Regions from separate parts of the Hoeflea phototrophica DFL-43 genome, predicted to be linked through region 1. Evidence: riboswitches for the same ligand, from Rfam matches in the RefSeq annotation. Region 1 holds a riboswitch; the other holds the start of a gene.
What was found. Region 1 has a riboswitch for thiamine pyrophosphate ahead of HPDFL43_RS20580 (YkoF family thiamine/hydroxymethylpyrimidine-binding protein). Riboswitches for the same ligand answer to the same signal wherever they lie in the genome.
Positions count from the first base shown of each region.

Region 2: another riboswitch for thiamine pyrophosphate. It lies ahead of thiB (thiamine ABC transporter substrate binding subunit); the one in region 1 lies ahead of HPDFL43_RS20580 (YkoF family thiamine/hydroxymethylpyrimidine-binding protein).

Region 1 covers NZ_CM002917.1:4,343,569-4,358,495, forward strand. The annotation lists gene HPDFL43_RS20565 (ABC transporter substrate-binding protein) at 1-820, opposite strand, end outside; gene HPDFL43_RS20570 (ABC transporter ATP-binding protein) at 823-1,572, opposite strand; gene HPDFL43_RS20575 (ABC transporter permease) at 1,569-2,357, opposite strand; gene HPDFL43_RS20580 (YkoF family thiamine/hydroxymethylpyrimidine-binding protein) at 2,362-2,970, opposite strand; TPP riboswitch at 2,965-3,078, opposite strand; gene HPDFL43_RS20585 (diguanylate cyclase) at 3,250-4,896, opposite strand; gene HPDFL43_RS20590 (MBL fold metallo-hydrolase) at 5,108-6,163, shown strand; gene dapF (diaminopimelate epimerase) at 6,245-7,123, shown strand; gene mtaB (tRNA (N(6)-L-threonylcarbamoyladenosine(37)-C(2))-methylthiotransferase MtaB) at 7,120-8,496, shown strand; gene ftsY (signal recognition particle-docking protein FtsY) at 8,515-10,110, shown strand; gene HPDFL43_RS20610 (septation protein A) at 10,107-10,805, shown strand; gene HPDFL43_RS20615 (cytochrome P450) at 10,940-12,127, shown strand; gene HPDFL43_RS20620 (6-phosphofructokinase) at 12,208-13,428, opposite strand; gene HPDFL43_RS20625 (hypothetical protein) at 13,695-14,696, opposite strand.
Region 2 covers NZ_CM002917.1:4,176,505-4,191,431, reverse strand. The annotation lists gene phbB (acetoacetyl-CoA reductase) at 1-38, shown strand, start outside; gene HPDFL43_RS19825 (helicase-related protein) at 760-3,954, shown strand; gene HPDFL43_RS19820 (RNA-binding S4 domain-containing protein) at 3,966-4,358, shown strand; gene fdxA (ferredoxin FdxA) at 4,590-4,928, shown strand; gene HPDFL43_RS19810 (CarD family transcriptional regulator) at 5,352-5,921, shown strand; gene HPDFL43_RS19805 (RNA polymerase factor sigma-32) at 6,211-7,074, shown strand; gene HPDFL43_RS19800 (M48 family metalloprotease) at 7,137-8,648, opposite strand; gene HPDFL43_RS19795 (thiamine ABC transporter ATP-binding protein) at 8,789-9,511, opposite strand; gene thiP (thiamine/thiamine pyrophosphate ABC transporter permease) at 9,508-11,109, opposite strand; gene thiB (thiamine ABC transporter substrate binding subunit) at 11,171-12,181, opposite strand; TPP riboswitch at 12,220-12,329, opposite strand; gene HPDFL43_RS19780 (thiamine diphosphokinase) at 12,394-13,047, shown strand; gene HPDFL43_RS19775 (ABC-F family ATP-binding cassette domain-containing protein) at 13,050-14,879, shown strand.

The DNA of each region.
Region 1 (14,927 bases):
GGAATCCGCCATCGACCAGCGCCTGCATGGAGGCGTGGACCAGATCGGGATTGGACAGCATGCCGTTGGTCTCCGCGATCAGAATGTCACCGGCTTCATCCGGATTGTCGGCGGCGAATTCATAACCGCGCTGGGCTGCCTTGACGAAGGCTTCGGCCGTGGCGGGATTGGCCGCAAGCCAGGTCGCATTGCCGCCCAGGAAGGTGGTGTGCTGATCCGGCACGCCATAATCGGCATAATTGAAGGCGCGCTGCGGGCGGCCGAGCAGCACCGAATTCACCCCTTCCCAAGTTCGCACCTCAAGGGTGAAATCGACTGAACCATTGGCCAGCGCCTCATAGGCCGAGGTGCCGAGCGTCACCGTCTCGAACCTGCCCTCGCCGCCATCATGCCGGATGATCGAGGAGATCAGCGCATTTTCCCAGGCGCTGCCGAAGCCGGCATAGATCTTTCCATCAAGATCGGCGGGACGCTGGATGTCCTCGCGCTCACCGTTGAACACCAGCCGCCCGGTTTCATGCTGCACCACTGCCATCACCGCTGTCATGTCAGCCCCCATCGAGCGCTGGCTGTGAAAGCCGACGGCGCTGAGGATTCCGAACTCTGCAACACCGGTCGCCACCAGCGTGCCCGACGAGGTGTCGGTGTAGGGCAGGATCTCGACATCAAGACCGGCATCAGTGAACCAGCCCTTGGCCTGGGCCACATAGAGGCCGACATGATTGGTGTTGGGCGTCCAGTCGAGCGCCACGGTGAGTTTTTCCGCAGCCTGCACCGGCAAGGCAACAAGCAGGGCAAGCGCTGCAAGGATGTGTTTCATGATCAGTCTCCTGTCTGGTTGAGAAGGGTGTCGAGAAGCTCGGCCTCAAGACGGCTTGCCTCTGGCGGCAACGAGCCGCCCAGCCGCGGGCGCGGCCAGGGAACATGGAATTCGGTTAGGATCCGGGCGGGCCGACGCGAGAAAACGTAGATCCGGTCCGACAGCGCCACCGCCTCACGCACATCATGGGTGACCAGAACTATGGTCCAGCGCGCCTGGCTCCAGCTGCGCTCGATGAAGCGCTGCATTTCGGCCCGGGTCAGCGCATCGAGCGCGCCGAAGGGTTCGTCGAGAAGCTGGATCGGGCGGTCCTGAACGATGGTGCGCAAAAGCGCTGCGCGCTGGCGCATGCCGCCCGAGAGCTGCGCCGGGTAGTGGCGCTCGAACCCCTCTAGCCCGAAGGCCGGAAACATCGGCAGCACATGACGCCGCGCGGCCTCCCGGTCCACCCCCTGCACCTCAAGGCCGAGCGTGACATTGTCGATGATCCGCCGCCACGGCATCAGCGCATCGCGCTGCGGCATGAAGGCGAATATGCGCTGTGTTTGTGAAAGCGGCGCGCCATCGACCAGGATCGTGCCCGCATCGGGACGAATCGCACCGGTGAGCAAGCGGAACAGGGTGGATTTGCCCGCGCCCGATGGCCCGAGGATCGAGACGAACTCGCCCCTGGCCACGCTCAGGGAAATGTTGTCGAGAACCGGGGTGCCGCCCAGTGTGACCGCCAGATTTGCAAGCATCAGCGCGCTCATTGACCCGCCCCCGCATGACGCCAGCCCAGCACCATGCGTTGGGCGAGAGCCGTTGCCGCAAACAGGGCCAGCGTCAGCGCTGAGCTGATCACCACCGCGGCCAGCATCAGATCGGGCCGGAAGCTGTTCTTGGCATTGAGAATGACGATACCGAGCCCTGCGCGGGCGCCGACATATTCGGCAAAGATCGCCGCCACCACCGCATAGGTGATCGAGATCCGTAAGCCGGCAAAGAAATAGGGCGTCGCCGAGGGCAGCCGGGCGCGGCGGAAGATCGTGGCGCGCGACGCACCCATCGACGCCAGCAGTGCCGAAATATCGCGATCGGTGGAGTGATAGCCATCCACCAGCGCGATCAGCATCGGAAAGAAGGTGACCAGCGCCACCAGCAGGATTTTCGGGGTCAGGCCAAAGCCGAACCACAGCACCACCAGCGGCGCGATCGCCACCAGCGGCAGGGTCTGGCTGATGACGAAGACCGGGAACAGGGCACGCCTGAGACGCGGGATGAAATCGATCAGAACCGACAGCGCAAACGCCACGCTGAGCGAACAGGCAAACCCGGTCAGGGTTGCGGTGAGCGTGGGCAGCGTGTTGGCCCACAGGATTTCGCGATTGGCCACGATCTGGCCGATCACCCGTGAGGGCGCCGGCAGCACCAGCGCCAAAATGCCCGAGGCACGGACATAGACTTCCCAGGCCGCGAGCAGAGCCGCGACACTGAGAATTGCGGGCAGGACACGGCGAAACCGTGCCGCCGGCAGGCGGGACAACAAACGGGCCATCGGATCAGGCGATCGAAGGACTGTTGGCTGAAACCGTCAGATCAATGGTGACATGGCCCTGCGGCGGGCCGAAGCGGCAGAAGGCCTCTTGCAGTGTGGCAAATACCGGACCCGAATCGCCGATCAGCCGGGTGCAGAAATTTTTCGACCGGTCGAACGTGCCGCTTCTCTTGAGGAAATCAATGCAGCCCATGATTTCGGCCATGTGGTCGCCGGCACCCATCACATAAAGCGAGAATTGCGCCCGCGCCGTCTCGCCGGTTTGTGGCGTTTCAGCCAGAGCGGCCAAGGCCCCGGCCTGCCGCGAATCAAGCGGTTCGGAAGGATTGGCAAGCGCATTGGTCTGGCAGATCGGGTCATCAGGCTCGCCGGGACAGCCACGCGACAGCGTTGCCCGCAGCACAACATGCTGCCGGGACGCGGCGGCTGCGACATAAAGATCGCGCAGGGCGGGAAACAGCACTTCCGGCGGCCCGACGATCAGCGTGGAGATATCGTCGGTCTCGATCCTGAGCCGCTCTCGATAGGGATCCAGCGCCGAGAGTGACGACATGATCACGTCCACGAACCCGTCGGTCATGGGGTAAAGGGAGACTTGCGCGCCTGCGAACATCCTGGTTCCTCCTTGCTACGCTGGCATTATCCAGATCAGCTTCGAGGGTCCGCAGGCTTGTCGCCCGCATCTCAGCCGCGGCTCTACGCGGCACCCCTGTGGTGAGCCGTATTCAACAGGCTTTGCATGCAAATGCAAGAGTCTTTTTGGTCAAGCGGCGTGGTTTTTTAAGCCGGCTTCAAAACGGCAATGCCTGCGCCGTACCGTCATCCATGTCTGAGATTTGAAAGGATGCGTGGAGATTGTTGCGCAAGGCAATCCGATCCAGCGCGCCAGGCATCACACCCAGGCTCTGTGTGTCCGGCGCTCGACCGCATTGCGGTTGTCGGTTGACCCGTCGCGGCTCATGCCGCCAAGATGCTCGCCCCAGACGACATCCGTGTTGCGACCGGATATCTTTGCCCGGTAAAGGGCAATGTCGGCTGCCTTTGTGCACTCTGTCAGCGACGCGCCTGCCTCGGGTGCGAAGGCTATGCCTGCAGAGAAAGACAGCTGGTCGTCCTTCAGCTCTACAATGGTCAGCGCGGCAAGCTCTTGCCGCCACAAACTGCATCGTTCCAGCGCCTGATTGCGGCCTGCGCCCGGCAACACGATGAGGAATTCCTCGCCGCCGTAGCGGAACGCAATTTCTCCGGCCTGCAAGCTGTCACTGAGGATCCTTGCAAAAGCCTGCAACACCTTGTCGCCGACATCATGACCGTGGCGGTCATTGACCTGCTTGAAGTAATCAAGATCCACGATGATCAAGGAAACCGGCGCGTCTTCGCGCGCACTCGCCAGTACAGGCGGCATGGTGGAGCTGGCGTGACGGCGATTGAACAGACCTGTCAGGTGGTCTTCAAAAGCCTGCCGCTCCAGTTTCTCCTGCAGCCGCAAATTTTCCTCAAGGCGCAGTTTCAGCGCTTTCCCGGTATCCGAGAGGCTTTGCTGCGCTGCTTCGCGCTCGGTGACGTCGCGCAACACGAACATGATGCTGCCTTGCCGGCCCCAGCGCTCCAGTGGCTGAACCGAGACTTCGAAGATCTTCCCCATCGCGGCGAAGTGAACAATCGGTTTCTTTGTCCCGGGCCCCCCGTCCGCAGCGACAAGACCCATCAGCGGGTGAAACGGCGGCAGTGTGGTCCCCACGGTTTCGTTGCTGAATCCCGTCAGCTTCTCCGCTGCCGGATTCATTTCGAGAACCAGACCGCTCGGCGCAAGCACGACGATCGGATCCGGCAGAACCGAGAAAATGATGCCCCGGGCAATGGGCGGTGCAGTGAACAGTTTTCCGCGGTGTTGGGCAAAAAGCACGGACAACACCGTTGCACCGAAGGCGAAGGGCGTCGGGTCATCGTTGAAAAGCCGGAACCCGAACAGAACGAAAGCCGCGTTGCATGCCCACGGGACACATGTTGCGATCAGCAGCGCAATCATCTGGTTTCTGTGCAGACGGGCGGCCCGCTTCAGTTGCGAAATCGACATCGCGCATGCCAGCATCATGCACAGATACGCCACCAGCAACAACGTGTAGAACAGCCATCCGTAGGTGAAGCTCGGCCGTTCTTCGTTGATGATTCCGGTGTAGAGCCCGTGATGATAGCCATCCGTCAGGGCGCCCAAGCCAGCCAGCGCGCTAACTATGAACATGATGGTGATGGGCAGGCGTTTGGTGACTTGGCTGAAGCCGGCATGGTCAAGAAGGGCTGCCGACCAGAACAGAGGCGTGGCCATGATGCCAAACCAGGCCAGCCTGCTGAACATTATCTTGTCCGTCAGGTCATCGCTGTTGAGGCGAAGCACGACCATGGCGGTCCACCAGAGCGATGCCACGGCGGCCAACCCGAAAGCGGTTCGCCCCGGCGCCTGTGGCGACCGGACGGTTATGACGATCAGAAGGATCACCAGCACCGTTATCACGACGAGGAGCGGAGTCGAGAAGCTCATCTTCTTTCCTTGGGCCAATCAGGCAGAGGGCGCTGGTTGCGCGTTTGTGAGCGCCTCTCCAAGTCAGAGATACCCGAGTTTTCCTAAAGAACCTTTGCCACAGACAGCAACATCTTGCCTGAAACGGCGCGCGGACCGGGCAAGCCAGTCTCTTGATCCTTTTCTGAGAAAGCCCATATTTCACACCATGAACCGACGCTCTTTTCTCAAAATGTCCGCGCTTGCAGGGTTGTTTGGCCTTGGCGCCTCTGGAACCGCAATGGCACTCATTCGCGCCAACAATCCCTATCATTCCGGCCCTGTCAGCGATCATTTCGACGGGACCCGGTTCTTCAATCCCGACGGCTCGGCGCCCAAGGGATTTTCGGAGCTGCTCAAGTGGAAGCTTGGCGAGACCAGCGAAACCTGGCCTGCAAGCGCCTCAAGCCCCTTTGCACCGGCAAAGCCGGAAGCCCGGGTTGAAGGCGATGCGTTGAGAATCACCATGGTGGGTCATGCGACGATGCTGATCCAGACTGCAGGAATCAACATCCTCACCGATCCCGTCTGGTCCGACCGCGCCAGCCCGGTGTCCTTTGCAGGCCCCAAAAGGATCATCGATCCGGGCGTCGCCTTTGAAGACCTGCCCAAGATCGATCTGGTGCTGCTGTCGCACAATCACTATGACCATCTCGATCTGACCACCCTGGCGCGGCTGCGGCAGGCGCACAATCCGCTGGTGATCACGCCGCTTGGCAATGACGCCATCATCAAGAACCATACTCCGGGTATGCAGATCATGACCGGCGACTGGGGTCAGGCCGTCAAATCCGGACCAGCAACCATCCATTTCGAACCCTGCCATCACTGGTCGGCGCGTGGCATGAATGACCGCTCCATGGCGCTGTGGGCGGCCTTCGTGATCGAAACGTCCGGCGGCAAGATCCTGCATATCGGCGACACCGGCTTCGACAAGGGCCGGCCCTACACCAATGCGAGGGAACGCCACGGCAAGTTCCGCGCCGCAATCCTGCCCGTCGGCGCCTACGAGCCGCGCTGGTTCATGAAGGACCAGCATCAGAACCCGGAAGAAGCCATCGAGGGTTTTGTGCTCTCGGGTGCCGACTACGCGCTTGGCCACCATTGGGGCACCTTCCAGCTGACCAATGAGGGGCGTGACGCCCCCAAGGACGTTCTCAATGCCGCGCTTGCCCAAAAGGGCGTTGCGCCCGAGCGCTTCCGGCCGCTTCATGTCGGTGAAGTCTGGGATCTTCCGCAGACGGCCTGAAGGTAAGATCAGGTCCGGCACACTGGTAATCCGGCCGCTTTTCAGCCATATAGGCCGGGAAGTTAACTGGTAGGCGCGCACATGGAATCGACGGTTCCTTTTGCAAAGATGAACGGACTGGGCAACGACATTGTCGTCATCGACATGCGTGGCCGCAGCGATGCCGTGACCTCGGAGGCAGCCATTGCGCTTGCGAGCGGGGACCGGACCGGCTTTGACCAGATCATGGCGATCCACGACATCGATCTCGACGGCGTCGATTACCGAATCGACATCCTCAACCGCGACGGCTCGCGCTCCCAGGCCTGCGGCAACGGCACGCGCTGTGTGGTCCAGGCGCTGGCGTCGGAAACCGGGCGCAAGAGCTTCACCTTCAAGACGCTGGCCGGCATTCTCACCGCCGAGGAACACGAAGACGGCCTGATCTCGGTCGACATGGGGCGGCCGGAATTTGCCTGGGACAAGATCCCGCTGGCCGAGGAGTTCCACGACACCACCCGGATCGAATTGCAGATCGGCCCGATTGACGCGCCGGTGCTGCATTCACCATCGGCCGTGGCGATCGGCAATCCGCATGCCGTCTTCTGGGTCAAGGACGACGTCTGGTCCTATGATCTCGAGCGTTTTGGCCCGCTTCTGGAGAATCATCCGATCTTCCCCGAACGTGCCAACATCTCGATTGCCCGGGTGATCGATGATCACACACTGGACATCCGGACCTGGGAACGCGGCACCGGCCTGACCCGCGCCTGCGGCTCGGCGGCCTGCGCGGCCGGTGTCTCGGCGGCCCGCACCGGACGCACAGGGCGCACAGTCACTGTGAATGTTCCCGGCGGTCCGCTTGAGATCGAATGGCGCGAGAACAATCACGTGATCATGACCGGGCCTGCGGAATGGGAATTCTCCGGCCGGGTCGACCCGCTGACCGGCGCCTGGCAGGCCGACGAGGTGCTTGCGTGAGCGGAGTGAAGGTGGTGACCTTCGGATGCCGCCTCAACACCTTCGAATCAGAAACCATGCGCAAGGCCGCGGAAACCGCAGGGCTCAACAATGCGGTGCTGGTCAACACCTGTGCGGTGACCGCGGACGCGGTGCGCCAGGCGCGGCAGACCATACGCAGGCTGCGGCGCGACAACCCCCACGCCCGCATCGTGGTTTCGGGCTGCGCCGCGCAGACCGAGCCTGAGACATTCGCAGGCATGGACGAAGTGGATGCGGTGATCGGCAACGACGCCAAGGGCGAGGCCGCCACCTACCGCAAACTGCCCGATTTCGGCGTCTCGCAGAGCGAGAAGATCCGCGTCAACGACATCATGGCGGTGCGCGAAACCGCACCGCAGATGATTGAGGCGGTCGCGGGCCATGCCCGCGCCTTCGTGCAGGTCCAGAACGGCTGCGATCACCGCTGCACCTTCTGCGTGATTCCCTATGGCCGCGGCAATTCCCGTTCGGTGCCGATGGGCGCGGTGGTCGACCAGATCCGCACTCTGGTCGAAAACGGCTATCAGGAAGTGGTCATCACCGGGGTCGATGCCACCAGCTATGGCGCCGATCTGCCCGGCAGGCCGAGCCTTGGCACCCTGGCCAGAACCATTCTCAACCAGATCCCCGAGCTCCAGCGGTTGCGACTGTCCTCGATCGATTCCATCGAGGTTGACGACGCGCTGATGGATCTGATTGCCGATGAGCCGCGCTTCATGCCGTATCTGCATCTTTCGCTGCAGCATGGCGATGACATGATCCTCAAGCGCATGAAACGCCGTCACAGCCGTGATGATGCTGTTTCCTTCTGCCGCACGGTGCGCGATCTCAGACCCGGCTTTGCCTTTGGCGCCGATCTGATCGCGGGATTTCCAACCGAGACCGAGGAGATGTTCGCCCGTTCTCTGGAGATCATCGAGGCGTGCGGCATCTCATTCCTGCACGTGTTTCCCTATTCGCCGCGCGAGGGCACACCGGCAGCCCGCATGCCGCAGCTTGACCGGGGCCTGATCAAGACCCGCGCCGCGCGGCTGCGGGACTCGGGCGAAAAAGCCTATCGCGCCCATCTCGGGGAGATGGCCAGGACCGGCGGCATCCATTCGGCGCTGGTCGAGTTTTCCGGCATCGCCCGGACAGAAAATTTCACCCCGGTGGTTGCGCCCGGCGCGCCGAAAGGGCAGATGGCACTGATCAGGGTTACCGGACAGGACGGCGAGCGGCTCACCGGGGAACTTGCAGAGGGGCCTGTTGGCGGAGAATTGGGTGGCAAGGCTGGTGGACAGCGCGTTGCCCTTTCACATGACGCGGCTTGGCAACCTGGCCTGAGCGCTCTCCCCGCAAGCTCGATCTGAAAAGGACACACTTCCGGCATGGCGTTCAATTTCATCAAGAAAGTCTTCTCCTTTGGCAAGACCAAGGACGAAGCGCCAGCTCCGGAATCAGAGCCGCAGATGGAGACGCCGGCAGCACCGCCGGAAACCGCCCCGCCCGAATCTTCGCCGGCACAGACTCCACAAGCAGACACGGCTCAGACAGAAGCCGCGCCCGGGCCAGAGCCCGTTGCGCCTGATGTCACGCCGGATCCTGACGTTGAGGAACCCGCGGCAGCTGCCACCGCGGAAACCGAACAGTCCTTCCCCCACAACCCCGGCGAAATGCACTTCACGCCGGAGACGGCGGGCAACGGCACGCTGTCCGCGCCTGAACCCCAGGATGAAGAACATTCCGGCGAACCTCCGCTTTCGGGCGAGGAACCGGACCAAGGCGCCGTTGCGGAAACCCCGGATCAGGTGACGCTGGCCGACATCGCGGCTGACCCGGCCATCGAACAGATCGCCGCCACCGAAGCGTTCGAGACCGCAGATCCCGAACCGGCGGCAGACACCGAACCTGAGCCTGAGCCTGAGCCTGAGCCTGAGCCTGAGCCTGAGCCTGAGCCTGAGCCTGAGCCTGAGCCTGAGCCTGAGCCTCGAAAGCTTATCGTCCGCGACGAAGTGTCAAGCGTGCAAACCGCGACGGAGCCCGCACCGACCGAGCCGGAACCGCAGGGCGGCTGGTGGCAGCGCCTGCGCCAGGGCCTGTCGCGCACCTCGGGTCAGCTCACCGGCCAGATCACCGGCATCTTCACCAAACGCAAGCTCGACGAGGAAACGCTCGAAGAGCTCGAGGACGTGCTGCTGCAGGCCGATCTCGGCGTTGAAACAGCGCTGCGGATCACCGACGCGCTGGCTTCGGGCCGTTACGGCAAGGACATTTCGCCCGCCGAAGTGCAGAAGGTCATGGCCGACGAGATCGCCCGCGTGCTTGAGCCGGTGGCCAAGCCGCTGGAGCTTGATCTCAGCCACAAGCCGCATGTCATTCTGGTGGTCGGCGTCAACGGCACCGGCAAGACCACCACCATCGGCAAGCTTGCCGCAAAACTGCATTCGGGCGGGCTCAAGGTGACGCTCGCCGCAGGCGACACCTTCCGTGCCGCAGCGATCGAGCAGCTCAAGATCTGGGGCGATCGCACCGGCTCGAAAGTGGTCTCGACCAAGCTTGGCGCCGATGCGGCGGGGCTCGCCTACGAAGCCTTCGAGACCGCCCGGGCGGATGGCGCCGACGTGCTGATCATCGACACCGCCGGCCGGCTGCAAAACCGCACCGAGCTGATGGACGAACTCGCCAAGGTGGTCCGCGTCATCGGCAAGCTCGACCCCGACGCGCCGCATACGGTGCTGCAGACGCTCGACGCCACCACCGGTCAGAACGCACTCAACCAGGTCGAAATCTTCAAAAATGTCGCAGGCGTCAACGGGCTGGTGATGACCAAGCTCGACGGGACCGCCCGCGGCGGCATTCTGGTTGCAATCGCGGCCAAGCACAAATTGCCGGTCTATTTCATCGGTGTCGGCGAAGGGGTAGATGATCTGGAACCCTTCGAGGCAGCAGATTTCGCCTCCGCCATCGCTGGAGAGCCAACATGAACGACAAGAGCCCCGACAAACAGGTGGCCGGCGAGGATCCTGCTCCATTGTTCGAGCGCGATCCCAACGATCCCAAGCGCAAGCACATCAATCCCGCCCTCAAGATGGCGCTGGAACTGGGTCCGCTTCTGGTCTTCTTCTTTGCCAATGCGCGTGGCGACTGGATTGCCGAGCGGGTGCCGTTTCTGGCCGATATCGGCGGACCGATCTTTGTCGGCACCGCCTGTTTCATGATCGCCACGGCGATTTCGCTCTCGGTCTCCTGGAGCCTGACCCGCACCCTGCCGATGATGCCGCTTGTCTCGGGCATTATCGTGCTGGTCTTCGGCGCCCTGACGCTGTGGCTGCAGGATGAGACCTTCATCAAGGTCAAGCCGACCATCATCAACACGCTGTTCGGCGGAATCCTGCTGGGCGGGCTGCTCTTCAAAAAGTCTCTGCTGGGCTACGTCTTCGATTCCGCCTTCCGCCTCGATGCCGAGGGCTGGCGCATCCTGACCCTGCGCTGGGGGATTTTCTTCCTGGTGATGGCCGTGGTCAACGAGGTGATCTGGCGCAATTTCTCCACCGATTTCTGGATCGCCTTCAAGGTCTGGGGCAACCTGCCACTCTCTATCGTCTTCACGCTGCTGCAATTGCCGCTGATGCAGCGCCATGCGCTGCCGGAAGAAGATGAGGAAGAGACCAAGAGCTAGGGCCAGGAGCCAGGGTAGGGTCCTGTCAGCGGATGATGGCAGGCGGACAGCTGATCAGGCAGCGCTGAAGCCCGCAGCCTGATCAGGCAGGCTTGAGCGTTGACATGTGCCGATCAGCACGGCACCCATGGATCATGCTTGATCTGCAGAATTTGCCCGGCGGGTTTCACGACAACCCCTTTCCCCATTACGACCGGCTGCTTTTGCACGCACCTGTGTGCCTCCAACCCGACGGCTCGGTGCTGTTGTCGCGTCACGCGGATCTTGAGCGGATCTACAAGGACACGGGCCTTTTCACCTCCGACAAGCGCGCTGCCTTCAAGCCAAAATTCGGCGAGAACAGTCCGCTGTTCGAGCATCACACCACATCGCTGGTGTTCAATGATCCGCCACTGCACACCCGTGTGCGGCGGATCATGTCCTCGGCTCTGACGCCGCGCGCCATTTCGCGGCTTGAGCCCGGCCTGATCGGCACCGTCGACGCCCTGCTGGATGCCTTGCCGCAAAAGGCGGACCTGATTGAGGATTTCGCAGCGCAGATCCCGATCCAGATCATCGGCAACCTGCTCGACGTCCCGATGGCGGACCGGGCGCCGTTGCGCGACTGGTCGCTGGCGATCCTCGGGGCCCTGGAGCCGGTGCTGACCCCCGCTCAGCAGGCTCAGGGCAATCAGGCCGTGGCTGAATTCAAGGCCTATCTGCAGGATCTCATCGCCCATCGCAGGCAGCACCCGGGAGATCCGGAAACCGATGTGCTGACCCGCCTGACAGCCGGCGATGAGGGCGGCAAATTGAGCGAAATCGAGCTGATACAGAACTGCATCTTCATCCTCAACGCCGGCCACGAGACGACCACCAACCTGATCGGAAACGCTCTCGCAATGCTCAATGATCACGCCGAGGAACAGGCCCGTTTGCGCGCCAATCCGGAGCTGATCAACAGCTGTGTCGAGGAGGTGCTGCGCATGGCTTCGCCCAATCAGTTCGGCAATCGCGAAGCCGCTAGAGACACCGAAATCGATGGCGTTGCCATCCCCGCAGGCACCAACCTGCACCTGTGCATCGGCGCCGCAAACCGCGATCCGGCGGTCTTCGGCAATCCCGGCAGCTTCAACATCGCCCGCAAGCCGAACCGTCACCTGGCCTTTGCCGGAGGGCCACATATCTGCGTCGGCCTCACCCTTGCGCGGCTCGAAGGCCGGGTGGCCCTGACGCGGTTCCTGAACCGCTTTCAAAGCTACCGGATAACCTCCCGCCAACAGGGCGGCCGCATAAGGTTTCGCGGATTCGCGCGGCTCGAGGCCGAGCTTTCAGGCGGCTGACAACGCCGCCACGCCACACTGCCGCGCATCCGGCCAAATGCACATGGCCGGACACCACAACCCCGCCCGGATGCGGGGCCTTATGACCGGACGGCCAGGATCTTCGGCACCTTGTTGGGGCGCAGGCGATGGGCGTCCGGCATGCCTGAGCCCAGCAACGGGCGAAGATACATGCGGAACGCGTCGGTGACGTCGTGACCCGAGGCCGCGATGAATTCGTCGGGCATGGTCCGGGTCTTTCCGGCAACCAATTCCAGCGGAACCAGTTCATAGTCGACCGAGTAGTGGCCGGTGCGCTTGATCGTCACCGATCCGTCGCGATCGCCGAACATGCCGTACTGAACGGCCTTTTCGCCCACTTCGCGGGCCTCGTTCTGGTCGACATCGGACACACATCCAACGAAACTGCGCTGGATGTAGCCGAGCGTGTCGCCGCGCACCCGGGTGATCCCCAACTCGTCCTTGACCTTCTGCGTCAGCAGATCGGCGAGCGCGCCGCTTCCCGACAATTGCACATTGCCATGGGCGTCACGTTCGATTGCCCTGGATAGTTTGGTGATGATGGGTTCACCCGAGGCGTCATGGATGCCCTCGCTGACGGCCACGATGCAGCGCCCGTAGCGCTCATAGACCTGCTTGACGTCGCTCAGGAACCCGTCGATCTCGAAGGTGCGCTCGGGCATGTAGATCAGGTGCGGGCCGTCATCGGAGAATTTCTTGCCGAGCGCCGAGGCCGCGGTGAGAAAGCCTGCATGGCGGCCCATGACAACGCCGATATAGACGCCGGGCAGCGCCGCATTGTCGAGATTGATGCCCATGAAGGCCTGGGCCACATAGCGCGCAGCGGAAGGGAAGCCCGGCGTATGGTCATTCTCGACCAGATCATTGTCGATGGTCTTCGGGATGTGGATGCAGCGCAGATCGTAGCCTGCCTTGCGCGCTTCATCATTGACGATGCGCACCGTGTCCGAGGAATCATTACCGCCGGTGTAGAAGAAATAGCCGATCTGGTGCGCCCGCAGCACCTTGAACAGTTCCTGGCAGTACTTCAGATCCGGTTTGTCGCGCGTCGAACCAAGCGCCGAGGACGGCGTGTTGGCGACCATCTCCAGATTGTGGGTGGTCTCCTGGGTCAGATCGTAAAAATCCTCGTCCAGGATTCCGCTCACACCGTGGACCGCGCCGTAGATCAACTCGACAGCGCGGAACTTGCGTGATTCCAGAACCGCCCCAACCATCGACTGGTTGATAACCGCCGTCGGCCCGCCCCCCTGGGCCACCAGTACCTTGCCGTGAAACACAGAATTCTCCCCTTGATACAAGCCCTAAACTGGCACCAATGGCGGCCGGTGAACAAGCGTTTATTTGCGGGGCCGGGGTGATCGGGCCAGACTCGCGTGGCTGGCAGGCCGGATGGCTCTGGCGGCTGATAGCGTTATGAGACTGGTTGCGGGGATGGGCAATTGTGGGCCCAATGCCGACGTTCTCCTAAAGGGCATTGAACAGCAGCTTAGCGCCCTTCGACTTTCTTTTTGAGCGCAGGCTTGAAAGCTATAGTTTGTAATATTCAGGACCCCCGGGAGCTATCACCTTCGCCTCTTCGGCGCGCGCTTGTCGCTCCGATAGGCGGTTCTCCGAACACGAGGCGTCGCGATTTTATTCCAATCTCTGCGTCAACAAGCTCAATTACGGCGTTATTTGGAGAATTCACTAAGAGGCGATTGAACACAGGCGGAAACTTTGGGTGCGTAAACATCATCTGAGGTAGCTTTATGTCTGCCAAGGTTCCCGCCAAGTAATCGGCCAGCCGTACAAATTCGGCGTATTCTGTCACGCCGTCCATGCCTGGTGTTGCAAAGGCTAGCTGAGGTCGACGAAGATCAACTACACCGCCTTTGATGCGCCGCATGCATTGGAAGAGCACCCACGCAAGATCGAAAGCGATGCCATCGTGTCGGTCAAACATTGCGTCCCTATCGCTAATCCAGCGAATGGTCAAAGGTGATTTCGCGTCATTAACCATAGCGAGAACGATGGTGGCAAAAGACGCGACAATGAATATCTGACGCAACAGTTTGAGCGACGGGTCTTTTTTAGCCAGTTCAGCGGCGAGAAGTCTTAGCCTCTGGCCGACGGCTTCGTAGTAAGCCGCATTTGGTGGCTCTTCCACCGCCCACTCTCGCACAATAGCTTGTAGCACATCTGCGAGTCCCTTCATCTCTGTTAGAGTAATGACACTCCTCAGATAGCGGCTTTGGCGCTCCACCAAAAAGCTAAAGCTGAACGTTACTGGACAACAGAGATAGTCGAGAAGCCCTTGCGATGGTTTCCGCGAAGCTTTTATGTCGCGGGGGGCCACCGCGGCTATATATGACGCGATATTATCAAGGGTATCGTGGTTCGGAAAAATGACAAACGAAAATGCATCGTTCTGCTTATTGCTATCGCCTAAACTATAGTCAGAAACAACATTCCATCCAGCTGCCGGCGGAACGTTTTTAAACCAGCGGCAGAAGTCGGAATTAATAGTTCGACTTGAGTTCTCAATAAGCTGAATTAGATCATACATGGATTATGCAATCATCTTCTTGGAGGTTTTTTGCTCAGACAAATAGATTTTAACCTTGCAATCTAATTAATGCTCAGAGGCCAAAGCAAAATTTGAATGTCGCCACCACCAATATCCACAAGGCGGCGACTTTGACAAATGCCGCAGATTACACGAACGTCTGCATTTCGATAGCAAGGCACTAAGCTGCAACAAGCAGAGCTTTTGGGCAGTTTGCTCGATACCGCAAGG
Region 2 (14,927 bases), 170 kb from region 1:
CCACGATCTCGGCCAATGGCGGGCAGTACTTCTCCTGATCACGCAGGCAAGTCGAAGACAACAAACGGCTCCTTCGGGGGCCGTTTTGTGTTGAATCTGAACAAGAGACAGTCGTTGCGGGGCTCAAAGGTTAACAGCGGCGTCGCTGAAGCGGTTCTCAGAGCCTTCTCAAATGAGAACATTAGTGGTTCAAAATGGCGAGTTGACCATATGTTGTGTCGAACAAAACAAGAACTATTGCAGGTCTGTGATTCGTAGCCGATTCGTTCCGCCAGTGTTCCGAAAGTTAACAAGAGTGTTGAAACGTCATCAATATGGTTAACGAAGTATTTGGAATTATTAACAAAAAGCTAATGCATCCGGAACCGCTAGAGAAGCCATGAAGGCCGCTGTTCCCTACTCGATGGCAAAAGTTAACGGTATCAGCCAAACGGGAACAAAAACGGTCCGGAGTGATTCAGCATTTTGTATGGTGATGTTTGAATCTGGCTACATGTTGCGGTGAACAAAAGCAGAATCAGAGCGAGTCAATGATTCGTCGCCGATTCGTTCCGGCACTGTTCCAGAGGTTAATGCGGGGGACCAGACGGGCATAAATTTTTGCGCTGTTTCAAACCTGCCGATATGCTAAGGCATGCGCGCCCGGATGGTTTGTCGGGGCAATCCGCTTTGATGTGACGCCCGACAGGCAATGGGCATCAGATGCGCCATGTTTGAGTGCTTGCAGTCCTGGCTGCGGCCCCGATCCTGAAACGGACAATGATGCCCGCTTCCAGCAAAAACAATGCGAACCCCCTGATCCTTTCGGGCCGTGGTGTCACGGCGGTGCTCGGACCGACCAACACGGGCAAGACGCACTACGCCATCGAGCGGATGGCATCCTACTCTTCGGGCGTAATCGGGCTGCCACTGCGGCTTCTGGCGCGGGAAGTCTATGGCCGCATGGTCGACAAGGTCGGCGTTCAGCATGTGTCCCTTGTCACCGGCGAAGAAAAGATCTCGCCGCCGGGTGCGCGCTACGCGGTTTGCACCGTCGAAGCGATGCCGCAACGGACTGATGCGGCCTTTGTTGCCATAGACGAGGTGCAGATCGCCGGCGACCTTGAGCGCGGGCATGTGTTCACCGACCGGATCCTGTCTTTGCGCGGACGCGAGGAAACACTGCTTCTGGGCTCGTTGACGGTACGCGGCATTCTTGAGCAGCTTCTGCCCGGAATCACCGTCATCGAGCGGCCCCGGCTCTCGGAACTGCATTATGCCGGATCGAAAAAAATCACCCGGCTGCCGCGGCGTTCGGCCATCGTGGCGTTCTCGGCAGACGAGGTCTATGCCATTGCCGAACTGGTAAGGCGTCAGCGCGGCGGTGCGGCCGTTGTGCTGGGTGCACTAAGCCCGCGCACCCGCAACGCCCAGGTCGAGCTCTATCAGAACGGTGATGTCGACTATCTGGTGGCAACCGATGCCATCGGCATGGGGCTCAATCTCGATGTTGACCATGTGGCCTTTGCCCAGGAACGAAAATTCGACGGTCATTCCTACAGGCAGCTGACGGCATCTGAATTCGGCCAGATTGCGGGCCGCGCGGGCAGGCATCTGCGTGACGGGACATTTGGCGTTACCGGACAGGTGTCGCCCCTGCATGACGATCTGGTCCATCGGCTGGAAAGCCATGTGTTCGAACCGGTCAAGATTCTGCAGTGGCGGTCCAAGCAGCTCGATTTCTCGTCGCTCAAGGCGTTGCAGGGAAGTCTCGAGCAAGTGCCTGCGATCCAGGGCCTGACCCGTGCCTTGCCAGCGGTCGATCAGCGCGCGCTCGAGCACCTGGTCAATGATTTCGAGGTGCGGGATCTGGCGAGCACGCCTCAAAACGTTGCCACGCTGTGGGACGTCTGCGCCTTGCCTGACTACCGCCGCATTGCACCGGCGCAGCATGCCGACCTGATCGCCACGATCTATGGCGATCTGGTCCGGCGCGGTGCGGTCAATGAGGATTTTCTTGCTGAACAGGTGCGCCGGACCGACTCCACGGATGGAGAAATCGACACTTTGTCGGCACGAATTTCGCAAATTAGAACCTGGACATATGTCTCGAACAGGCCGCAATGGCTTGCCGATCCGACACACTGGCAGGAAAAGACGCGCGAAATCGAAGATCGATTGTCAGATGCGCTGCATGAAAGGTTGACGAAACGCTTCGTTGACCGCAGGACATCTGTGCTCATGAGGCGCCTGAGAGAGAACGCGATGCTCGAAGCTGAAATTAGTGTAAACGGTGATGTCTTTGTTGAAGGTCACCATGTCGGACAATTGGCGGGTTTCCGGTTCATGGCCGATAGCTCTGCCGAAGGGCCTGATGCGAAGGCGATCACCGCCGCCGCTTTGAAGGCGCTGGCGCTGGAATTCGAGGCAAGGGCCGCACGGCTGCATGCTTCGGGCAATTCCGATTTTGCCATCGGTGCGGATGGCACCGTGCGTTGGCTCGGCGATCCGGTAGCCAAGCTTGTGGCCGGGGATCATATTCTCAAGCCGCGCTCGATCCTTCTTGCCGACGAGCAATTGACAGGCAGCGCGCGCGATCTCGTCGCAGCCCGCATCGACCGCTTCGTCAATCACCACATTGCCATGGTGCTCAAGCCGCTCGACGATCTTGCGCGGGCCGAGGATCTCGACGGCCTGGCGCGCGGTCTTGCGTTCCGGCTGGCAGAAAGCCTCGGTGTTCTGTTCCGGCGCGACGTCGCTGACATGATCAAGGAGCTCGACCAGACGGCACGGGCCAGCCTGCGCAAATACGGCATTCGCTTCGGCGCCTATCACATCTTTATGCCGGCGCTGCTCAAGCCTGCGCCTGCGGAGCTTGTGACACTGCTGTGGGCGCTCGCCAATGACGGGTTCACCAGGCCGGGATACGGTGATGTGACGCCGCTTCTGGCAGCTGGGCGCACCTCGGTGGCAACCGACACGGCGATTGATCGTGAGTTCTACCGGCTTGCCGGTTTCCGCTTTCTGGGCAAACGCGCAGTCCGTATTGACATTCTCGAACGGCTGGCAGACCTGATCCGGCCAGCGCTGCAATGGAAACCAGGCACGCAGGGCGCGCGTCCGGAAGCCGCCTATGACGGCCGCCGTTTCATCACCACCACCGGAATGCTGTCGATCCTCGGCGCGACTCAGGACGATATCGAAGAAATCCTCAAGGGTCTGGGTTACCGCGCCGACCCGGTGCCGGCGGAAGACGCGCAGGCTCATCTTGCCGCGCTGGAAGCTGCGCAAGCGGGCTCCACGGATGAAAAAGAAGCCGGGCCCGTGGTCGAGGTTGTGGCCTCTCGCACTGCGGCCGACCGGCCACTGAAGAAACCTGAGCCTGCCGAGAATGGCAGCGACGGGGCAGGGACAGAGGTCGCTGCCGCTGAGGGTGCCACATCTGCACCGGCTGAGGGCGAAGCTGCTGAAGCCGAAGCTGTGGCTGCGGAGGTCAATCCTGATAGGCAGGCGGAAACCCAACCGGATGCGGCTGCCGATGCTGGTGCGGGCGCTGCCGGCGGGGAAATCCCGGCTGCGCAAGAACCTGCACCGGCTTCTGTCGCCGATGCGTCCGGTGAAGTGGCTGGCGAAGAGGCGGAAGCGCCCCGACCGGTGTTGCTGTGGCGGCCCGGTGGGCGCTCTGATGGCCAGCGCGGCGCGGGCGATGGAGCTGGACGCCGTGATGGCGGCCGACGCCATGGTGGCGAAGGTGATGGTGAGGGCCGGCCCAAAGGCAACCGGGGCAAGCCGGCCCGGCATGGTGGCAAGCCAGGGGGCGGGAAACCTGGTGGTGGCAAGGGTGGTTTCGGAAAGGGCGGCGACGGCAATCGCGGTCCACGAAACAACGAACGTCCGACGCGCAAGGAAAAGCCGATCGATCCGGATTCACCCTTCGCGGCGCTCGCGGCTTTGCGCGACCAACTTAAAAAATAGTTCCAGGGCCCATGGATCAGGCGGCACGACAGCGGATCGACAAATGGCTGTTTTTCGCGCGCGTGATCAAATCGCGGACGCTCGCAGCCAAATTTGTTGCGGGCGGCAAGGTGCGGGTCAATGGCGACAAGATCGACCAACCGAGTTTTGCGGTCAAACCCGATGACGTTCTGACGATTTCGCTGGAGCGTAAAATCCTGGTCCTCCGCATCGCTGGATGCGGGCACAGGCGCGGCCCCGCGCCAGAGGCACAATTGCTTTATGAGGATTTAACCCCGAAGCCTGCGGCAGTTGACAAGATGGTGGTGTTGAAAGCGGCTGAGCGTGAACCCGGCGCTGGCCGTCCCACCAAGCGCGACCGCCGCAAGATCGACATGTTCCGCAATCCCGAAACTGATGATTGAGCGCAGACTGCCAGAATCGAGGTCCGCCTTTCGCAGCGACCTTTGCGCGCGGCGCGCCTGAGATCTTGCAAAGCAGGCTCAAAGCCGTTACCTGACCGCCGAAGTTGACGTGTGTTCATGGCTTTGGAATATTTTTCCTTGAGCAGCGTGGGCAAGCCCGAATAAACAGTGATTGTTCAGAGTTTGCAGCATCATTGACACGTGGATCGCATCCACACGCAGGAGACTGAGATGACTTATGTGGTGACCGACAATTGCATCCGTTGCAAATACATGGATTGCGTTGAAGTTTGCCCCGTCGACTGCTTCTACGAAGGTGAGAACATGCTGGTCATTCATCCTGATGAATGCATCGATTGCGGCGTGTGCGAACCGGAATGTCCAGCCGAGGCGATCAAACCCGACACCGAGCCCGGCATGGAGAAGTGGCTCGTGGTCAACACCGAGTATGCCGACAAGTGGCCCAATATCACGGTCAAACGCGATGCACCGGACGACGCCAAGGACTTTGACGGCACGGAAGGCAAATTCGAGAAGTACTTCTCCGCCGAGCCTGGCGAAGGCGATTGATCGCGTTCAAAGCGCTGCGATTTCTTTGCATTGCAACAATCCGATCCGCTGCGTTGCGGTGTGGATGATCATAGCTTGACGAGCCTGTTTGCGTACGAATGACGTGAACTCGCAAATCATTGATTTATGCGATATTTTGTGATAGTGTCTTTCTTGCTGACATTTTCGAGGCGCCGTCAGGGCGAAACAAGAAGCAAAAAAAACGAAAGCAAACGTCCTTCGCGCGGCGACCATATTCCTGCAGCGCTGTAGCTGCCGGAACGGCATCAGCCTCTCGACGTTTGTCTCTTTGTTGACCTGCAGGTTTCACTTTCGGCTCGGCTTTGTTGGTGTGGTGCGCTCCTGGGCGCACTCAGGACCTGTCCGGACAACCCCTGCCCGGCTCCCAGTGTCCGTTTCCGTAACAGGGAGTAATGAACACGCATGACAACCCAGCAAAAAAAATCATCGACGAGACAGGGTTTCAAGACCGGTGAATCGATCGTTTATCCAGCGCATGGCGTTGGCCAGATCGTTGCCATCGAAGAGCAGGAAGTGGCTGGCCACAAGCTCGAATTGTTCGTGATTGACTTTGAAAAAGACAAGATGCGCCTCAAGGTTCCGGTCGCCAAGGCCTCGACCATTGGTATGCGCAAGCTTTCCGAGACTGATTTTGTCGAGCGCGCTCTCAAGGTCGTTCAGGGCCGTGCCCGCGTCAAGCGCACCATGTGGTCGCGCCGTGCGCAGGAATATGATGCGAAAATCAATTCCGGCGACCTGATCTCGATTGCTGAAGTGGTACGCGACCTTTACCGCGCAGAAAATCAGCCGGAGCAGTCCTATTCTGAGCGGCAGCTTTATGAAGCCGCACTCGACCGCATGGCGCGTGAACTGGCCGCAGTCAACAAGATGTCGGACACAGAAGCCGTTCGGTTGATTGAAACCAACCTGAACAAGGGTCCGAAGCGCGGCAAGGCCGCTGATGAGGACGGCGCGCAGGAAGAAGCTGCGTAATCAAATCTCGATTTGATTGACATTTGAGGCCCGGACGCATGGCGCGCCCGGGCCTTTTTGTATCTGTATTTTGCGCATTCCGAACCTGCTGTTTCTGATACGCTACCTCAAGGGGAATGGCCCGAAACCCGGTTCGGGAAAGACATCTCCTTTCCGGAAAAACCTGGTTCTCGAATGAGATGTGGCGCTCGGAAGGTGCTGCGATCACAGATATGTCATCTGCTGTGATGATCCGAATTCCGCTCTTCGGCGTAACTGTACCAGAAGCAAGTTGGAACAGGAGCGTGTCATGACAGCGACTTTGGCTAACAGGCAAATGGTCCGTGCGGCGATGGCTGCGCCCTATCTGGAGCGTGACGAGGAACATGATCTCGCAGTCGCCTGGAAGAACAACAAGGACCAGGACGCTCTTCACAAGATTACTATGGCACATATGCGCCTGGTGATTTCCATGGCCGCGAAATTCCGAAATTTCGGTTTGCCGATGGGTGATCTGGTCCAGGAAGGGCACGTCGGGCTGCTTGAGGCGGCTGCACGTTTCGACCCTGAGCGCGAGGTTCGCTTTTCCACCTACGCAACCTGGTGGATTCGTGCATCGATACAGGACTACATTCTTCGCAACTGGTCCATTGTCCGGGGCGGAACCAGCTCTGCCCAAAAAGCTCTTTTCTTCAATCTCAGACGCTTGCGCGCGCGGCTGGCGCAGGATGATCCGACCCTGACCGACTCCGCCATTCACATTCAGATTGCAGATTCGCTGGGCGTCCACGTCAAGGATGTCGCGGTTATGGATGCGCGGCTATCCGGCCCCGATTCGTCCCTCAACGCGCCGATGTCGGATGGCGAGTCCGGAGCATCGTCCGACCGTATGGACTTCCTCAAGAGCGACGAACCGCTTCCAGATGAACAGGTTTCGACAATCATTGACGAGGAGCGGCGCAATACCTGGCTGGGAGATGCGCTCAACACGCTCAATCCCCGCGAGCTTCTGATTATCCGCAAGCGGCGGCTGGCAGAGGAAGGCGCGACGCTCGAGGCGCTCGGAGCCACGCTTGGAATTTCCAAGGAAAGGGTCCGCCAGATCGAAAACCGCGCTCTGGAAAAGCTTCGCGCAGTGCTTTCCAGTGAAACGCCGGAAATCGCCAGCCTTTAAGCCGAGCGGGGCTGCCTCGCTTAGGGGTCTGGTCTCCAGGTTTCTCCGAAGAGAGGCCCTGCCTATCTGTCAGAGACAATCTTGACCTTCTGCCCGGCCCTCAGCGAGGCGCCGGGTGCAATCGCGTTCAGAAGTCTAAACAGGTCCATCTTGCGTTCGACACCGCGCATGCGTGCGGCCAGGGATGCGACTGTATCGCCCTGAGCCACCGTGACGATTCGAATCCGCAAGGGTTCGAGTGCCTGGATTTCACGGTCCGACAGCACACGAAAGCCTGATCTTATTGCGGAGGCGGTGGGTTCCAGATCGCTGCTGCCGCGAGGTGCCGCTGTCAGGAAGCGATAAATCCGGTCTTCGAACCGGATCACGGTGATATCAAAATCCCATTTGTCTGCGCTGGCGCGTGCCGTGGCTGCCGGCAAACCGCTGATGCGTGTTTGGCGGATGGAGCTTTCGTCCAGCCCGGTCACCCATCCGCTGGCGATGTATTTGGACAGAGCCTGCCGGTTCTTGTCTGTCACGCCATCAAAGCGGACGGCTAGATCCCTAGGTCCGGTGGCCAGCACGGCGTCCGCCTTGTTGTCGATCCTGAAGCCGTTGGGCACCGAGAAGCGGACCCCAAGCACGGGATGAAGGAACTCTGTGCCGCGGACATAGCCTTCATTCGGGCTGTCCCCGAACAACAGGCCGTCAATGCCCTGAAGATAGTAGTCGCGCCCGCGATCTCCGACGCCTTCAGGACCGAAGGCGCGCGCATGGTTCTTGGCAAGCTGCATGCGCTGAGGGGCATTGGGATGGCTTGCAAGAAAATCCAGGTTGGTGTCGGTGTCCGGATCGACAGAATTGAAGCGTTGATTCGCGTCCATCGATTCGAGGAACCGGGCGGCGGCGAAGGGGTCGTAACCTGCCTCTCCGAGCATTCTCACACCGATGACATCAGCCTGGAGTTCCTGGTTGCGCGAAAAGGCGGCGAGTGAAAGCTTGCCGCGGGCGAGCACCTGCCGTCCGGCGATGGAATTGGAAAACAGCTCTTCAGCGACCTGGCCGGCGAGCTCGACTTCCTGTTCGCGGCGCTGGCGCTCAAGTCCGTGGTTGGCGGTGACATGGGCCATTTCATGGGAGAGAACCGCAGCCACTTCCGATGCGTCATTGGCAAGGGCGAGCAGTCCGCGGGTCACATAAAGATATCCGCCGGGCAGCGCAAAAGCGTTGACAGCGGGCGAATTGAGCACGGTGATGCGGTAGGCCTGCTGCGGGTTTTCTGAAACCAGTGTCAACGCGCCGACAATGCGTGCCACCAGACGTTCGGTCTTGGCGTCACGATATTCGCCGCCATAGCTTGCGATGATCCGGGGATGCTCATTGGCGCCGATCCGTGTGCGCGGGTCGGACGCGCCTGCGCTTTCCGCCGTCTGCGGTACGTTCGATGGCCGCAGATTCGGCTCGTAGAAATCCACGCCAAGGTTCTGGCAACCGGCAAGCAACAAAGCCGTGCCGAAAAAGGCTGCCGATCTAAGGCTTGCGCGTTTGGGTGCGCCGATCAAGATCAAATTGGACGCTGCAGTCTTGGCCATTGTCCGTGTCTGCGTTCGGTTTCAATCTTGCCGGAACGGAGGCTTGGGAGCATCGGCGGCCGGAGCGGAAGTGACGGGTTTATATTACTTTACACTGCTTCTCCAGTGGCAAGCAGTCACGACCAAAATGTGGCGCGGGCTCAAGAAGTGGCGGAACGGCCCAAATATTTCTCGAGATCGGGCAAGTCGCGGCGTTCAAAAAAGCCGGCTATGGACGCATCCGCAGTGATCCGTCCGCCCGAGACGAACAGCACCTGCTGGGCCGCCGTCCTGGCTTCATCGGGATCGTGGGTGACCATGATCACGGTCGCGCCGACTTCGGTGCGGATATCGAGCATCAGGGACAACATGTCGGCGGCCAAACCGGGGCCGAGGCCATCAAACGGCTCATCGAGAAGCAGCAGCGGCCGGTGGCGGGCAAAGGCGCGGGCCAGCGCGACACGCTGGCGTTCGCCGCCTGAAAGCGTCGCCGGCATGCGATTGCCAAAACCGGCAAGGTCAACGCGCTCCAGAGCCGCCTCGACACGTGACCAAGCTGCAGCGTCAAGCCGCAGGGCGGGATCGAGGCCAAGGCCGATATTTGTGCGGATGTCGAGGTGGGCGAAGAGGTTGTTGTCCTGGAACACCATTGAAACACCGCGTTCGGCCGGAGCAAGCTCATTGACCCGTTTTCCGTGGAGACGGATCTCGCCGCTGCGCGGAGACAAAAAGCCGGCGGCGAGATTGAGCAGTGTCGATTTGCCTGCGCCCGATGGTCCCAGAACGGCGGTGACGCTGCCTGCCTCGCGGCTGAAGGAGAACTCCGCGCTCAGATTCCCGACGCCGAAGCAAACCGCGTCGAATGTGATTGCGGGGGCGTTCAACGCCTCTCCTCCTTGCTGGGATTGCCTAATCTGTCGGCCATCAAGATGAGCCCCATGGTCGCAATGCCCAGCAAAAGCGCAAGTCCCGCGGCGTCATCGGTCCGGTAACTGCCGAGTTTCTGATAGAGCAGCCAGGGCAGGGTGATGATGCGATCGCTGCCAAACAGTGCGATTGCGCCGAGATCGCCCAGTGACAGCGCCAGCGCGAAAGCAAAGCCGGTGGTCAGCGGCATCAGAATGGCCGGCAGATCAATGTGCCGGAGCCGGTTGAAACCCGTGATGCCGAGCGATAGCGAGAGCCGGCCATTGCGTGCCATGGCGGTCTGATAGGCGGGTTCGAGCACCCGCATCACAAAGGGCAGCGCCATCAGCGCATTGACAGTGATGATAGCTGCCAGAGGTGCTGCGAGTTGCCCCGCGCCGCCGCCGAGCATCAGAAACCAGCCGGCGCCAAGGACGACCGGCGGGACCAGCAAAGTGAGTGATCCCGCAGCTCCCGAAAATGTGGAGAGTATTGCCAGACTTCGTCTGGTGGGTGGATCGCCGGCGGAATGGCGTGCACGGACCATCAGGCCTGCAATCAGGATGGCGAGCAAGGCCGCCGCTGCACCAATGCCGAAGCTGGTTGCCGTGGCGCGCCAGAACAGTGGATCGCCAAGCAGTCTGGGCAGGTCTGCGGCAAGGCCGGCAAAGACCACCGCTGCCATCGGACCGGCCACGAACAGCGCTCCAAGGCCAATCAGCAGGGCATCGGGCAGGGTTGCCCATCCGCCACGCACATCGGGCCGCATTGTGCCACCGCCCTTGGTGCTGCCCGGATCGGTGGGAGCCGAAATAAGCTTCAGTCCGGCCATGATTGCCAGCGTGAGGGCGATCTGGATGCCTGAGAGCAACACCACGCGGTTTGGATCGAAGTCAAACCGCAGTGCCTGATAGATCGCCACCTCCAGGGTGGTGGCAGCCGGGCCGCCGCCCAGAACCAGCACGAGTGTGAACGATGTGGCACACAGCATGAAGACCAGACCCGCAGCGCCTGCTACAGACCGGCGCATCGTCGGCCATTCGATCAGGCGAAACAGGGTGAAGCCACCGAGCCCGAGATTGGCTGCGGTTTTCCAGTACTCGCCCGGCAACCGCTGCAAGGCCGGAAGGATCAGCCGGGTGGCCAGTGGCATGTTGAAGAACACATGTGCCAGCAGGATTCCGCTAAGCCCGTAAATCGAGAAGGGTGTCTGGACGCCGAACAGGGCCAGGCCCTGATTGGCGAGCCCGCTGCGGCCCCAGATCTCGATCAGGCCGAGGGCCGCGACCAATGGGGGGAGGCCGAGCGGTAGCGCAAACAAGCTGATCAGCCATTCCCGGCCTGCGAAATGGGGTCGCCGGGCAAGCGCACGGGCAAGCGGGATGGCGATCAGCACACTGAGCAGTGTGGACAACCCGGCCTGCATCAGCGTGAACCAGGTGATGCGCATCAGGTATGCGCTCTGGTTGCCCGACGCGCTGCTGCTGCCTCCGCTCGAGATTCCAAAGGAAATCAATACGGCTATTGGTACGGCCAGGGCGAGGCCCACTGCGACCAACGCAATCACGCCGCCCATACGGGCGGCGTGATGTTCAGGTCCTGTCAGTGAGCTTGTCAGCACGGGATGAACGCCACAATCAGCGGCTCATGGCGCCGAGCCATTCGTCAATCCAGGCTGCGCGGTTTCCAGCCACCTCTTCCGGTGAAAAGAGCAGGGTCTTTTCCGGATTGACCAGGGTTGCGAATGCCTCCGGCAGGTCGGTGGAGGTTGCTGCTGCCGGCCACATCCAGTTGTTGGTCGGGATTTCGTTCTGGAAGCCGGGGGTCATCATGAATGCGAGGAACTCGCGTGCCAACTCCTTGTCGGGTGCATTTGAGAGAAGTCCTGCCACCTCGATCTGAAGGTAGTGGCCTTCTGAGAACTCGGCCGCACGGTAACGATCGGTGTCTTCAACCACCATGTGGTAAGCGGGTGAGGTGGTGTAGGAGAGCACCATTGGGGCTTCGCCCGAAGTGAACAACCCATAGGCCTCCGACCAGCCCGGCGTGACGGTGAGAACGCGGCCAGAGAGTTTTTCCCAGGCGGCAGCGGCCTCATCGCCATAGACCGACTTGACCCAGAGCAACAGACCGAGGCCGGGCGTGGAGGTGCGTGGGTCCTGGATCACGATCTTCTGGTCTGCATCGCCTTCGACAAGATCCTTGAGGCTTGCCGGCGGCGTTTCGATGCTCTGACTGTCATAGATCACGGCGAAATGGCCGTAGTCATAGGGAATGAAAGTATCATCCGCGAAGCCACCTGGAACCGAAATCGCTGCGGTGTCGAGGCCGTGCGCGTCAAACAGGCCGGTGGCCTTGGCTTCTGCGACCAGATTGGTGTCGAGCCCGAGCACGATGCCTGCTTTCGCCTTTTCGCCTTCCAGCTTAAGCCGGTTCAGAAGCGCCACGCCATCGGCAACGCCGACCCATTTGAGGTCGCACTCGCAGTTGGCCTCAAAGGCAGCTTCGATCTTGGGCCCTGGACCCCATTCCGCGACGAAGCTGTCATAGGTGTAGATCGTCAGTTCCCTGTCGGCACCGATGGCGGGCTGAACAATGAAAGGGAATGCTGCAACAAGTGCAGCAGAAAAAAGGCTTGTCTTGCGCATCGATCGCGCCTCCTTGTGTTGTTAAAACAGGAATAGGCGCGTAATCGGCGTCTAATCCCTCCGCCGGTACAAACCGGATCAGGTTCTTCGGGTTGGCCACTTGGCCTCTCAGCCCGGTTTTTGACGCCAGGCACCCCGTTAGAGCGAGACAAGACATAGAATTTCTCGCCAACTCTGGCAAGTGCGGCAAAAGCTGCTATTGGCTGTCCGCGATGAAATCTGATCTGACATTTGCAATCCTGCTTGGTGGCGCACTGGTGCCTGATGAACGGGTCCGGACCCTGGTCCAGGGCGCTCGTGCGATCGCGGCTGATGGCGGCATGGCGCATGCGGCGGCGCTGGGGCTTAAGCCGGAACTCTGGGTGGGTGACTTTGATTCCACGGCCGACGATCTGCTGGCACGTCATAGCGGCGTGCCACGGCAGGCGTTTCCGGCGGAGAAGAACTTCACCGACGGAGAACTTGCCGTCGAAGAGGCGATCGCCCGTGGTGCGACCCGATTGATCCTGGTCGGGGCCTTTCAGGGCGCACGTACGGACCACGCGCTCGCGCATCTCATGCAGGCCGTCACCCTTGCCGAGCGCGGCCTCAATCTGGTGCTGACCTCGGGGACGGAAGAGGCGGTTCCGTTGCTGCCAGGGTCGCTGACGCTTGATCTTCCTGCCGGGTCGCTCATGTCGGTGATCGGGTTTTCGGATCTTGGCGGTCTGAGCCTTTTGGGCGTGAAATATCCGCTTCAGGAGGCCGATATCGCTTTCGGTGCCTCGCGCACCATATCGAATGTGGTCACCGGTCCGATGACCGCGAGCCTTCAATCCGGGCGGGCGCTTGTGCTTGCCCGGCCGCATGATTTTTCCGGAAGCTGACCATGGCGCCACCGATTCTCAAACTTGACGACATCAGACTGTCCTTCGGAGGCGCGCCGCTGCTGGACGGAGCGGAACTGCAGGTGGAGCCGGGGGACCGGATTTGCCTTGTGGGCCGCAACGGCTCTGGCAAATCAACTCTTTTGAAGATCGCGGCGGGACTTGTCGAGCCGCAGTCGGGTGAGATCTTCAGGCACCCGTCCTCGACGATCCGCTATCTGCCGCAGGCGCCGGATTTCGGGGACTTCACCACGGTTGAAGCCTATGCGGAAGCCGGGCTGGGCCCCAGCGACGATCCGCACCGGGTGAGTTACCTGCTTGGAAATCTGGGTCTGGATGGGGCTGCCGACCCGCAGACTCTTTCAGGCGGTGAGGCGCGCCGTGCAGCCCTGGCCCGTGCGCTTGCGCCGGAACCCGATATTTTGCTGCTGGATGAGCCGACCAACCATCTTGATCTGCCGACCATCGAATGGCTCGAAGAAGAGCTTGTGCGTGCGCGTGGCGCGCTGTTGGTGATCTCCCATGACCGGCGCTTTCTCGAGCGCGTCGGGCGCGCCACTGTCTGGCTTGACCGAGGACGGTCGTTGAGGCTGGAGAAGGGGTTCGAACATTTTGAGGCCTGGCGTGATGAGGTGCTTGAGGCAGAGGAGCTGGAGCAGCACAAGCTGGGACGCGCCATCGAGCGCGAGGAACATTGGCTGCGCTACGGTGTGACCGCGCGGCGCAAGCGCAACATGCGACGGCTTTCGCAGCTGCACACCATGCGGGCGGACCACCGAGGCCACAAGGGTCCGCAGGGGCGGATCAACGCGCAGGTGGCGGAGGGCCGGGACTCGGGCAAGCTGGTGATCGAGGCGGAAGGGATATCCAAGGTCTATGACAAGGCACCGGTGGTTCGCGATTTTTCGATCCGGATCAATCGCGGTGACTGTCTGGGCATCATTGGTCCCAATGGTGCCGGCAAGACAACGCTGCTGAAGATGCTGATTGGCGAATTGGAACCCGACACCGGGTTTGTGCGGCATGGATCGAAGCTTGACATCGCCGTGCTCGACCAGCGCCGCGACGTGCTCAATCCGGATGAAACGCTGGCGCATTACCTCACCGATGGCCGTGGCGACAGCCTTATCGTGAATGGCGAAGCCAAGCATGTGACCGGCTACATGAAGGACTTTCTGTTCCAGCCGGAGCAGGCGCACACGCCGATCCGGAACCTTTCGGGTGGAGAGAAGGCACGGCTGGTGCTGGCGAGAATTCTGTCGCAGCCTTCGAACCTGCTGATCCTTGATGAGCCGACCAATGATCTCGACATGGAAACGCTGGATCTGTTGCAGGAACTGGTGGCGTCCTACCCGGGCACCGTGATCCTGATCAGCCATGACCGCGATTTCCTCGATCGGACCGTGGGATCTGTGCTGGCGCCCGCCAATCCGACCGATCCTGACGGGCGCTGGATTGCCTATGCCGGTGGCTACACCGACATGCTGGCCCAAAGCGGCGAGGCGGCGCGGGAGAAGAAGGCGAAACAGGCTTCAGAAGCAGCCAAGTCGAGCGGAACGTCCAAGCCGCAGGCCGGCGCGCGCGAGGCATCGCGCAAGCTTTCCTACAAGCAGAAGTTCGCACTTGAATCGCTGCCCGGCAAGATCGAGGCGGCACAAGACAAACTTGCTGCCATTGAGGCCGAAATGGCTGATCCGGCGTTGTTTTCCAAGAATCCGGACGGATTTGCAGCGCGCGCCAAGGCCCATGATGCGCTCAAGACCGACATCGAAGCGATGGAAGGCGAGTGGCTCGAACTCGAGATGCTGCGCGAAGAGATCGAAGGCGGCTGACTGGCCTACAGCGCCGCGCATCCAATCTGATGCGCAAAGGACGCTGTA